Regions from separate parts of the Pseudomonas baltica genome, predicted to be linked through region 1. Evidence: predicted binding sites of a transcription regulator. Region 1 holds the regulator's gene; the other holds the start of a gene.
What was found. Region 1 encodes FliA, which starts transcription of late flagellar genes. Its sites were predicted from a motif close to CTAAAGTTTNNNNNNNNNNNGCCGNTAA; they were not measured.
Positions count from the first base shown of each region.

Region 2: a site for FliA is predicted at 1,989-2,016, ahead of REH34_RS15485 (methyl-accepting chemotaxis protein). Genes of this name have one in related genera too.

Region 1 is NZ_CP134771.1:1,360,140-1,364,282, forward strand. It holds gene REH34_RS05885 (protein phosphatase CheZ) at 1-421, opposite strand, end outside; gene REH34_RS05890 (chemotaxis response regulator CheY) at 444-818, opposite strand; gene fliA (RNA polymerase sigma factor FliA) at 1,052-1,795, opposite strand; gene fleN (flagellar synthesis regulator FleN) at 1,792-2,625, opposite strand; gene flhF (flagellar biosynthesis protein FlhF) at 2,747-4,069, opposite strand; gene flhA (flagellar biosynthesis protein FlhA) at 4,082-4,143, opposite strand, start outside.
Region 2 is NZ_CP134771.1:3,479,572-3,483,714, reverse strand. It holds gene REH34_RS15495 (sugar dehydrogenase complex small subunit) at 1-411, opposite strand, end outside; gene REH34_RS15490 (cytochrome c) at 427-1,848, opposite strand; gene REH34_RS15485 (methyl-accepting chemotaxis protein) at 2,287-3,927, shown strand.

The DNA of each region.
Region 1 (4,143 bases):
GAAATTCATCGGGCGAAGTTTCGCGGCGCTGGAAGCGCTGCCAGTCCTGGCGCAGGCTGGCGGCGTCGTCGGCCAACGAGCCCACGAGCGGCGTGCTTTGCTCCACCAGGTCCATGGTGCGGTTGGCGGCGGCATCGGTCAGACGCACGACATAGGACAGCCGTTCGGTGGCGTCGGTTATCTGCGACACCTCTTCGGCCTGTGGCATGTTTGGATCGATCTGGAAGTCGACGATGGCGCTGTGCAGCTCACGGGTGAGCTTGCCAATCTCCTGATACAGGCCGCGGTCACGGGTTTGGTTCAACTCGTGAATCAATTGCACCGCTTCGCCGAACTTGCCTTGTTCCAGGCGTTCGACCAACTCCTGGGCATTCTTTTTCAGGGTCGACTCGAAGTCACCCAAACTGGATTGCTTGTCCATACTGCTGCCCCCGTGGCGTCATTCAGCTGTTGACGCGCTCGAAGATCTTCTCGATTTTTTCTTTCAGCACTTGCGCAGTGAAAGGCTTGACCACATAGCCGTTCACGCCGGCCTGGGCAGCTTCGATGATCTGTTCACGCTTCGCTTCGGCCGTCACCATCAACACTGGGAGGCTTTTGAGACGTTCATCGGCGCGGACCTGACGCAGCAGGTCGATGCCGGACATGCCGGGCATGTTCCAGTCGGTCACCAGAAAGTCGAAGCTGCCCGCTTGCAGCATCGGCAACGCTGTGAGGCCGTCGTCGGCTTCCGAGGTGTTGGTGAACCCCAGATCGCGCAGCAGGTTCTTGATGATCCGCCGCATCGTCGAAAAGTCGTCGACGATGAGGATTTTCATGTTCTTGTCCAAGTAGACCTCCAAGCAGTCTTTAACGCACCCAGCACCTGGGTGCGCGATCAATCAAAACCAGTTATTTTCACATCAAGACCGCAGTGTTGCTTCGACCCTGTGGCGTGGGCTGCCTCCTGTGGGAGCAAGGCTTGCCCGCGAAGGCGTTAGTACGGACGCCTTCGCGGGCAAGCCTTGCTCCCACAGGTGCTCGGCTCAGGCCACCGGGCCTTTTCAATACTTCATCTTGCCCGCCATTCACCCAGGCGACTGCGCAAGCGCGCCGCGCACTGGCTGTGCAGCTGGCTGACCCGCGATTCGCTGACCCCCAGCACTTCGCCGATCTCCTTGAGGTTGAGTTCCTCGTCGTAGTACAGCGACAGCACCAGTTTTTCCCGTTCCGGCAAGTTGGCGATGGCGTCGGCCAAGGCTGCCTGAAAGCGCTCGTCTTCCAGGCCGCGTGACGGTTCCGGGCTACCGCTGGCGCCCTCCTCGTGCAGGCCTTCATGCTCGCCGTCCTGCAACAGATCATCGAAGCTGAACAGGCGACTGCCCAAGGTATCGTTCAGAATCCCGTAATAATCATCCAGACTCATCTGGAGTTCGGCCGCAACCTCGTGATCTTTAGCGTCGCGACCGGTTTTTGCTTCAATTGCACGAATCGCGTCACTGACCATGCGCGTATTGCGATGCACCGAACGCGGCGCCCAGTCACCTTTGCGCACCTCGTCGAGCATGGCGCCACGGATGCGGATACCGGCATAGGTCTCGAAACTAGCGCCTTTGCTGGAGTCGTACTTGGTCGAAACTTCAAGCAGGCCGATCATCCCGGCCTGAATCAGGTCCTCGACCTGCACGCTGGCCGGCAGGCGCGCCAGCAGGTGGTAGGCGATGCGCTTGACCAGCGGCGCGTAGGTCTCGATCAGTTGATACTGCTGAGACTCGCGCGACGCCTTGTTGTACATCCGATATCCGCTTGCGCTCATGAGACAGGTCCCGCACTGGTTTGCTGAACCAAACGTTCGACGAAGAACTCCAGGTGCCCGCGTGGGTTGGCAGGCAAGGGCCAGGTGTCGACCTTTTGGGCGATCGCCTTGAAGGCCAGCGCGCATTTGGAGCGCGGGAAGGCCTCGTAGACGGCACGTTGTTTCTGCACAGCCTTGCGTACCGATTCGTCGTACGGCACGGCGCCCACATACTGCAGGGCCACGTCGAGGAAACGGTCAGTTACCTTGGTCAGCTTGGCGAACAGGTTGCGACCTTCCTGCGGGCTCTGGGCCATGTTGGCCAGGACCCGGAAGCGATTCATGCCGTAGTCGCGGTTGAGCAGCTTGATCAATGCGTAGGCATCGGTGATCGAGGTGGGCTCGTCGCACACCACCAGCAAGACTTCCTGAGCGGCGCGCACAAAGCTGACCACCGAGTCGCCGATGCCGGCTGCGGTGTCGATCACCAGCACATCGAGGTTGTCGCCGATGTCGCTGAAGGCCTGGATCAAGCCGGCATGCTGGGCAGGCGTCAGATGCACCATGCTCTGGGTCCCGGAGGCAGCCGGCACGATACGAATCCCGCCGGGCCCCTGCAGGAGCACGTCACGTAACTCGCAGCGCCCTTCGATGACGTCTGCCAGCGTGCGTTTAGGCGTCAGGCCGAGCAACACGTCGACGTTGGCCAGACCGAGGTCGGCGTCCATCAACATGACTCTGCGGCCAAGTTCCGCCAGCGCCAGTGAGAGGTTCACCGACACGTTGGTCTTGCCGACGCCACCTTTACCGCCGGTTACGGCGATCACCTGTACGGGATGCATGCTACCCATGTTCGTTCTTTACCTTGTCACTTAGACCGAGGCCACACGACTGACTGCGCTTCATCATCTGAAGATTGCCTGGCAGACCATCGATGCAGGTGGATTGCAACGTTTTCATTGTTTGTTTACCTCAACCCGCGCGCTTGCCGGGGCTGTGGTAGAGATCAGCGAACATATCGGCCATGGCCTCTTCGCTGGGCTCCTCTTGCATTTGCATGTTCACCGCGCGGGTGACCAATTGATGTTTGCGCGGCAAATGCAGGTCATCCGGGATGCGCGGGCCATCAGTCAGATAGGCCACGGGCAAGGCGTGGTGGATGGCCAGGCTCAACACCTCGCCCAGGCTGGCGCTTTCGTCCAGCTTGGTGAGGATGCAGCCCGACAGGCCACAACGCTTGTAACTGTGATAGGCCGCGGTCAGCACCTGCTTCTGGCTGGTGGTAGCCAGGACCAGGTAATTGCGCGCCTTGATACCGCGACCGGCGAGGCTCTCCAGTTGCAGGCGCAGGGCCGGGTCGCTGGCTTGCAGGCCGGCGGTGTCGATCAACACCACGCGCTTGCGCAACAGCGGCTCGAGCGCCTGCCCCAAGGATTGCCCAGGGTCGACGTGGGTCACCGAGACATTGAGAATGCGCCCCAGCGTCTTGAGTTGCTCCTGTGCACCGATACGAAAGCTGTCCATGCTCACCAGTGCAATGTTCTGCGCGCCGTACTTGAGGACGTAACGGGCGGCCAGCTTGGCGAGGGTGGTGGTCTTGCCCATGCCGGCAGGGCCGACCATGGCGATCACACCGCCCTCTTCCAGAGGCTCGACTTCAGGGGTGACGATCATCCGGGTCAGGTGCGCGAGCAGCATGCGCCAGGCCTGACGGGGTTCTTCGATATCGGCGGTGAGCGCGAGCAGGTCGCGCGACAACGGGCCGCTGAGGCCGATGCGCTGCAGACGGCGCCAGAGGTTGGCCTGCTGCGGACGGCTGCCCTGCAGCTGGGTCCAGGCCAACGAGCCAAGTTGCACTTCGAGCAGTTCGCGCAGGCCGTTGAGCTCCGAGCGCATGGAGTCGAACAGGCGCTGGTCGACTCCAGGCTGGGCTGGCGCGACAGGCGCCGCCGGACGCGCAGGCTCTTCGAAACGCGCTTCGATCAATGGCTCGGCCGCCGTCAGCGGCAGCCCGGCAAACAGCTGGCGATTGGTGTGCGCAGGGCTCTCGCCACGCTGGCCGAGTTCCGCCTGAGCGGTAACGATGCGCGACTGGGTCTTGCGCAGCTCGTCTTCGAGCTCGACGTTAGGCACCCGCGGCGCCAGTGCCGAGAGCTTGTAATCCAGCGCGGCAGTCAGTTCCACACCGCCGGCGATCCGACGGTTGCCGATGATCGCGGCTTCGGCGCCCAGCTCGTCACGGACCAGTTTCATGGCCTGACGCATATCGGCTGCGAAAAAACGCTTAACTTGCATAACCCATCACCCTCAGCCGTTGGGCCCTACTGTCGCGACGATCGTAACTTGCTTGTTGTCAGGAATTTCCTGAT
Region 2 (4,143 bases), 2.1 Mb from region 1:
TGCGTCCACCGGCTCGCCGACGATACCCAGATACCAAGCCGAAACGATGCTGGTGGCGGTGGCCTTGAGCGAGGTGTCGCTGGCTTGCGCCAGGTACTCATCGACGTGCTTGTAGCCTTGGGCAGCAATCAGTTGCTGGAGGGCGATGACGTTGGTCGAGAAGTTCGGCGCGCGCTTGTCCAGCGCCTTGTAGTAACGCGCCGCCAGCACCGGATTGACCGGGCGGCTGACGAGGAACGATGACAGCGCGACGAAATCGGTATCGCTCGGCGCAGCGGCCAACACCGACTGCCAAGGCAAGGCAGCCCCTACCAGAGTGGCCAGGCCTAGGGTCACCGAGCCGCGCAGCAGGTTGCGGCGTGACAGCCCCCGCAGGTCGTGGTCTTGATTCGGGCTTTGTGTGTGGTTCATTGAAGTATCCATTGCTCAAGCCACCTTGCGCTGGCGGCGCACGATCAACCACAACCCCAGCGCGATCAGCAGGCACACGACCACGATGGCCGGGATAGTGAATTTCGCCAGGGTCACCAGCAGCGATGGCGGGCCGCCAGCGCGGGTCTGGGCGACATCGGCGGCGCTGACTTTCAGGACGCCGTTGCCGAACTGGCCCAGCACGTAGTTGCTCACATCGGCGATCTGCTGGTCGTTCAAGCGATCGGTGAACAACGCATCGGGGCCGAAGGCCGGCATATCGATGGCTACACCATCGACTTCGCGATGAACACCGTAGATGATCGCCGCCACCAGGTTGTCGGCCCGAGCCGTCGCGGTGTTGTGGAACAGCGACGGGTACTGGCTGTTGCCTTGGCCGTTGGGCTGATGGCAGTTGGCGCACGTCCCGCTGAAAATGTGAAAGCCTGGGTCTTCGGGTTTAGTGCCACGCAGGGTCAGCTCGTTGGCCGAGGCTTGGCCAAAATCGTGGCGCGCCTTGGTTTCTCCGGTGCTGATAGGTGGGGTCTGCAACAGGTAGGTGGCGATGGCCTTGAGGTCGCCGTCATCCAGGTGCTGCAGGCTGTTTTCTACCGCTTCCGCCATCGGGCCTGCGGCCTGGGCCTTGCCCTCTACATGGCCGGTGCGCAGATAGGCGACCAGTTCGTCGGTTGACCAGGCACCGATCCCGCTGACTTTGTCGGAGGTGATGTTGGGCGCATACCAACCGCCCAGCGATCCACCCGATAGTGCCTTGCTGTTGTCCGCACCCATCAGCAGATTGCGAGGGGTGTGGCAGGTGTCGCAGTGGGCCAGGGCATTGACCAGATAGTTGCCGCGGTTGACCTCGGCCGACTTCTGCGAGTCAGGCACAAAGCGCTGGGCGCTGTGGAACAGCGCGTTCCAGCCGATCATCGAGGCGCGCATGTTGAACGGGAAGGCCAGTGCGGTTTTCGGTGTCGGTGCGTCTACCGGCTGCACTTCGTGCATGAAGTAGGCATACAGCGCAGCAATGTCGCCATCGGTCATCTTCGCGTAGGAGGTATAAGGCATGGCCGGATACAGGTGGCTGCCATCCGCCGCCACACCATCACGAACTGCCCGGGCGAAGTCTTCCTGACTGTACCCACCGATGCCAGCGGTTTTCGAAGGGGTGATGTTGGTCGAGTAAATCACCCCCATCGGCGAGCTGAGCGCGTAGCCGCCCGCAAAGGGTTTGCCACCCGGTGCGGTATGGCACGCCACACAGTCGGCAGCCACGGCCAGGCGTTTGCCTGGGGACGCGTCGGCGCCTAGCGGCTCAGCTTGAGCGGCGCCCGCAGCGCACAGCATCAGGGTCAGAAAAGCGGCGACGGCACGCGCGGTGCCCCTGCCCTTGAGAACATTCCTCGGCACGAGTTCGATCGTTGGCGACTGCATTCAGTACTCATCACAGGTTTGGATACCGCGCGACATCAGGCGCTCGCTCGAACGGCGAATCGCACCAGTACGATGTCATACAAGACAAAAATAATATTTCACACTCTTACATTTAGCAACATATTAACGGCAAAACGCCACTAATCTTTTTCGCTCAACGGCTCTAAACAGGGGGTTTTGGGGTTCTTGGTAGGGGGGCATGCACGTAAACACAGCATTCAAGGTTGTTTTTTGTACAGCCAGTTCAGTCTGAACGGACGGATTCCCGAAATTTGCGATGCACAATGCCATATCAGCCTTTAACGCCCGTCCCAGAGCGTTTAAATTCGAATTAATGGCAAAAAAAGCCTTTAGCTCGCAAAAAACTGTCCGATAGAAGTACGACAACTGACCCTGCCTTCCCTGGGTCGGCACCGCTTACTTCTTCAGGACGAAACGATGCGCTGGCTAAACGATGCAAAACTCTCGACCAAGCTGATCCTGGGCTTCGCCCTATGTGCGTTGATCACCCTGGTGGTCGGACTCCTGGGTAGCCGCGGCATCGGCCAGCTATCCGAGAGCCTGAAATCGGTGTTCAGCAACAACCTGGTGTCCGTCGCCGGCACCGCGCAGGCCAAGATCAAAGCGGTCGGTCAGAGTCGCGACCTGTATCGGCTGTACCTGGCCAGCGCCTCCAGCGCTCCGCAAAGCGTCAAGGACGAGTTTCTCGCTTCCATGGACGCCAACCGCCAAGCGAGCGAAAAAGCCTACGCGCAGTACCGCAAGACACCGCTGGATGACGACGAACGCGCCGCCGGTGACCAGATGGACCGCGATTGGCCGGCCTACCAGGCCATGATCCAGCAGTATCTGACGCTGCTGAAGGCAGGGGATGTGGACAATGCGCGCGTTCTGCTGCTGGGCGATGTGCAAAAAGCCTACCGGGTGGTCATGGACGAGTTGACCGTGATGTCCGACTCCAACGATCGACAGGTCAAGGAAGGCGCCGAACAGGCTCAACAGCGAGAATCCTCGGCCAAGACCGTGCTCTATTCCGGCATCGTGCTGGCCTTTATCGCAGCGCTACTGCTTGGGCTGATGATCAGCCGCCTGATCAGCCGTCCTATCGCCACTGCCGTGGCCAGCGCCCAACGCATTGCCAGCGGCGATCTGACCCAGAGCATCGTCAGCACCGGCAAGGACGAAGCCGGTCAACTGTTGAGCGCCCTCAACGACATGCAGAACAGCCTCAAGAGCACCATTCAGCAGATCGCCAGCGCTTCGGATCAACTGGCAGGCGCTGCGGAAGAGCTCAACACCGTGACCGACAATTCGAGCCGCGGCCTGGTACGGCAGAACGACGAGATCCAGCAGGCTGCCACTGCGGTCACCGAGATGACCTCGGCGGTGGAAGAGGTCGCACACAACGCGGTATCGACCTCCGAAGCCTCCAAGACCACCAGCCAGCAAGCCAGCGATGGCCGACACAAAGCTCGCGACGCGGTGACGGCCATCAATGGCGCGACCACTGAAATCGCTGCATCGACCACCATGGTTCAGGACTTGGCAGGCCAGGTACGGGATATCGGCAAGGTGCTCGACGTGATCCGCGCGATCGCCGACCAGACCAACCTGCTGGCCCTCAACGCGGCCATTGAGGCTGCCCGCGCTGGGGAACAGGGCCGTGGCTTTGCCGTGGTAGCCGATGAGGTCCGTGCTTTGGCGGCCCGCACTCAGGCATCGACTGGCGAGATCGAAGGCATGATTTCGTCGGTACAGCTAAGCGCCGACCAGGCCGTGGGCGCCATGCACAAGAGCCAGACACTGGTGACCGACACCCAGGCGCTCGCCCGGCAGACCGGTGAAGCGCTGGAGTTGATCGCCGACGGTATCGCGCAGATCAACGACCGCAACATGGTCATCGCCACGGCCTCGGAAGAACAGGCCCACGTCGCCCGCGAAGTCGACCGCAACCTGTTGAACATTCAGGACCTGTCGACCCAGTCGGCTGCCGGTGCCCAGCAGAGCAAAGCGGCGGCGCAGGAGCTGTCGAGCCTGGCGGTGTCGTTCAATACGTTGGTGGGTCGCTTCCGGATCTGACTCGACTGCGACTGCAGACTCAAGAACGCCTTCGCAGGCAGAACTCGCCCCCCACAGGTATACGACTCGGGCCCAGTCGGCTATGTGGGGGATGGGTGCGCGTTCGGCGGCGAAGTGGCCGTTACCGCCACCCCACAGCAATGGAATCCGCCACCGCCACAGCACCCGCTTGACGCTGCACTCATTCCCGTGAAAGCTGCGGTGGTAGCCATCTAC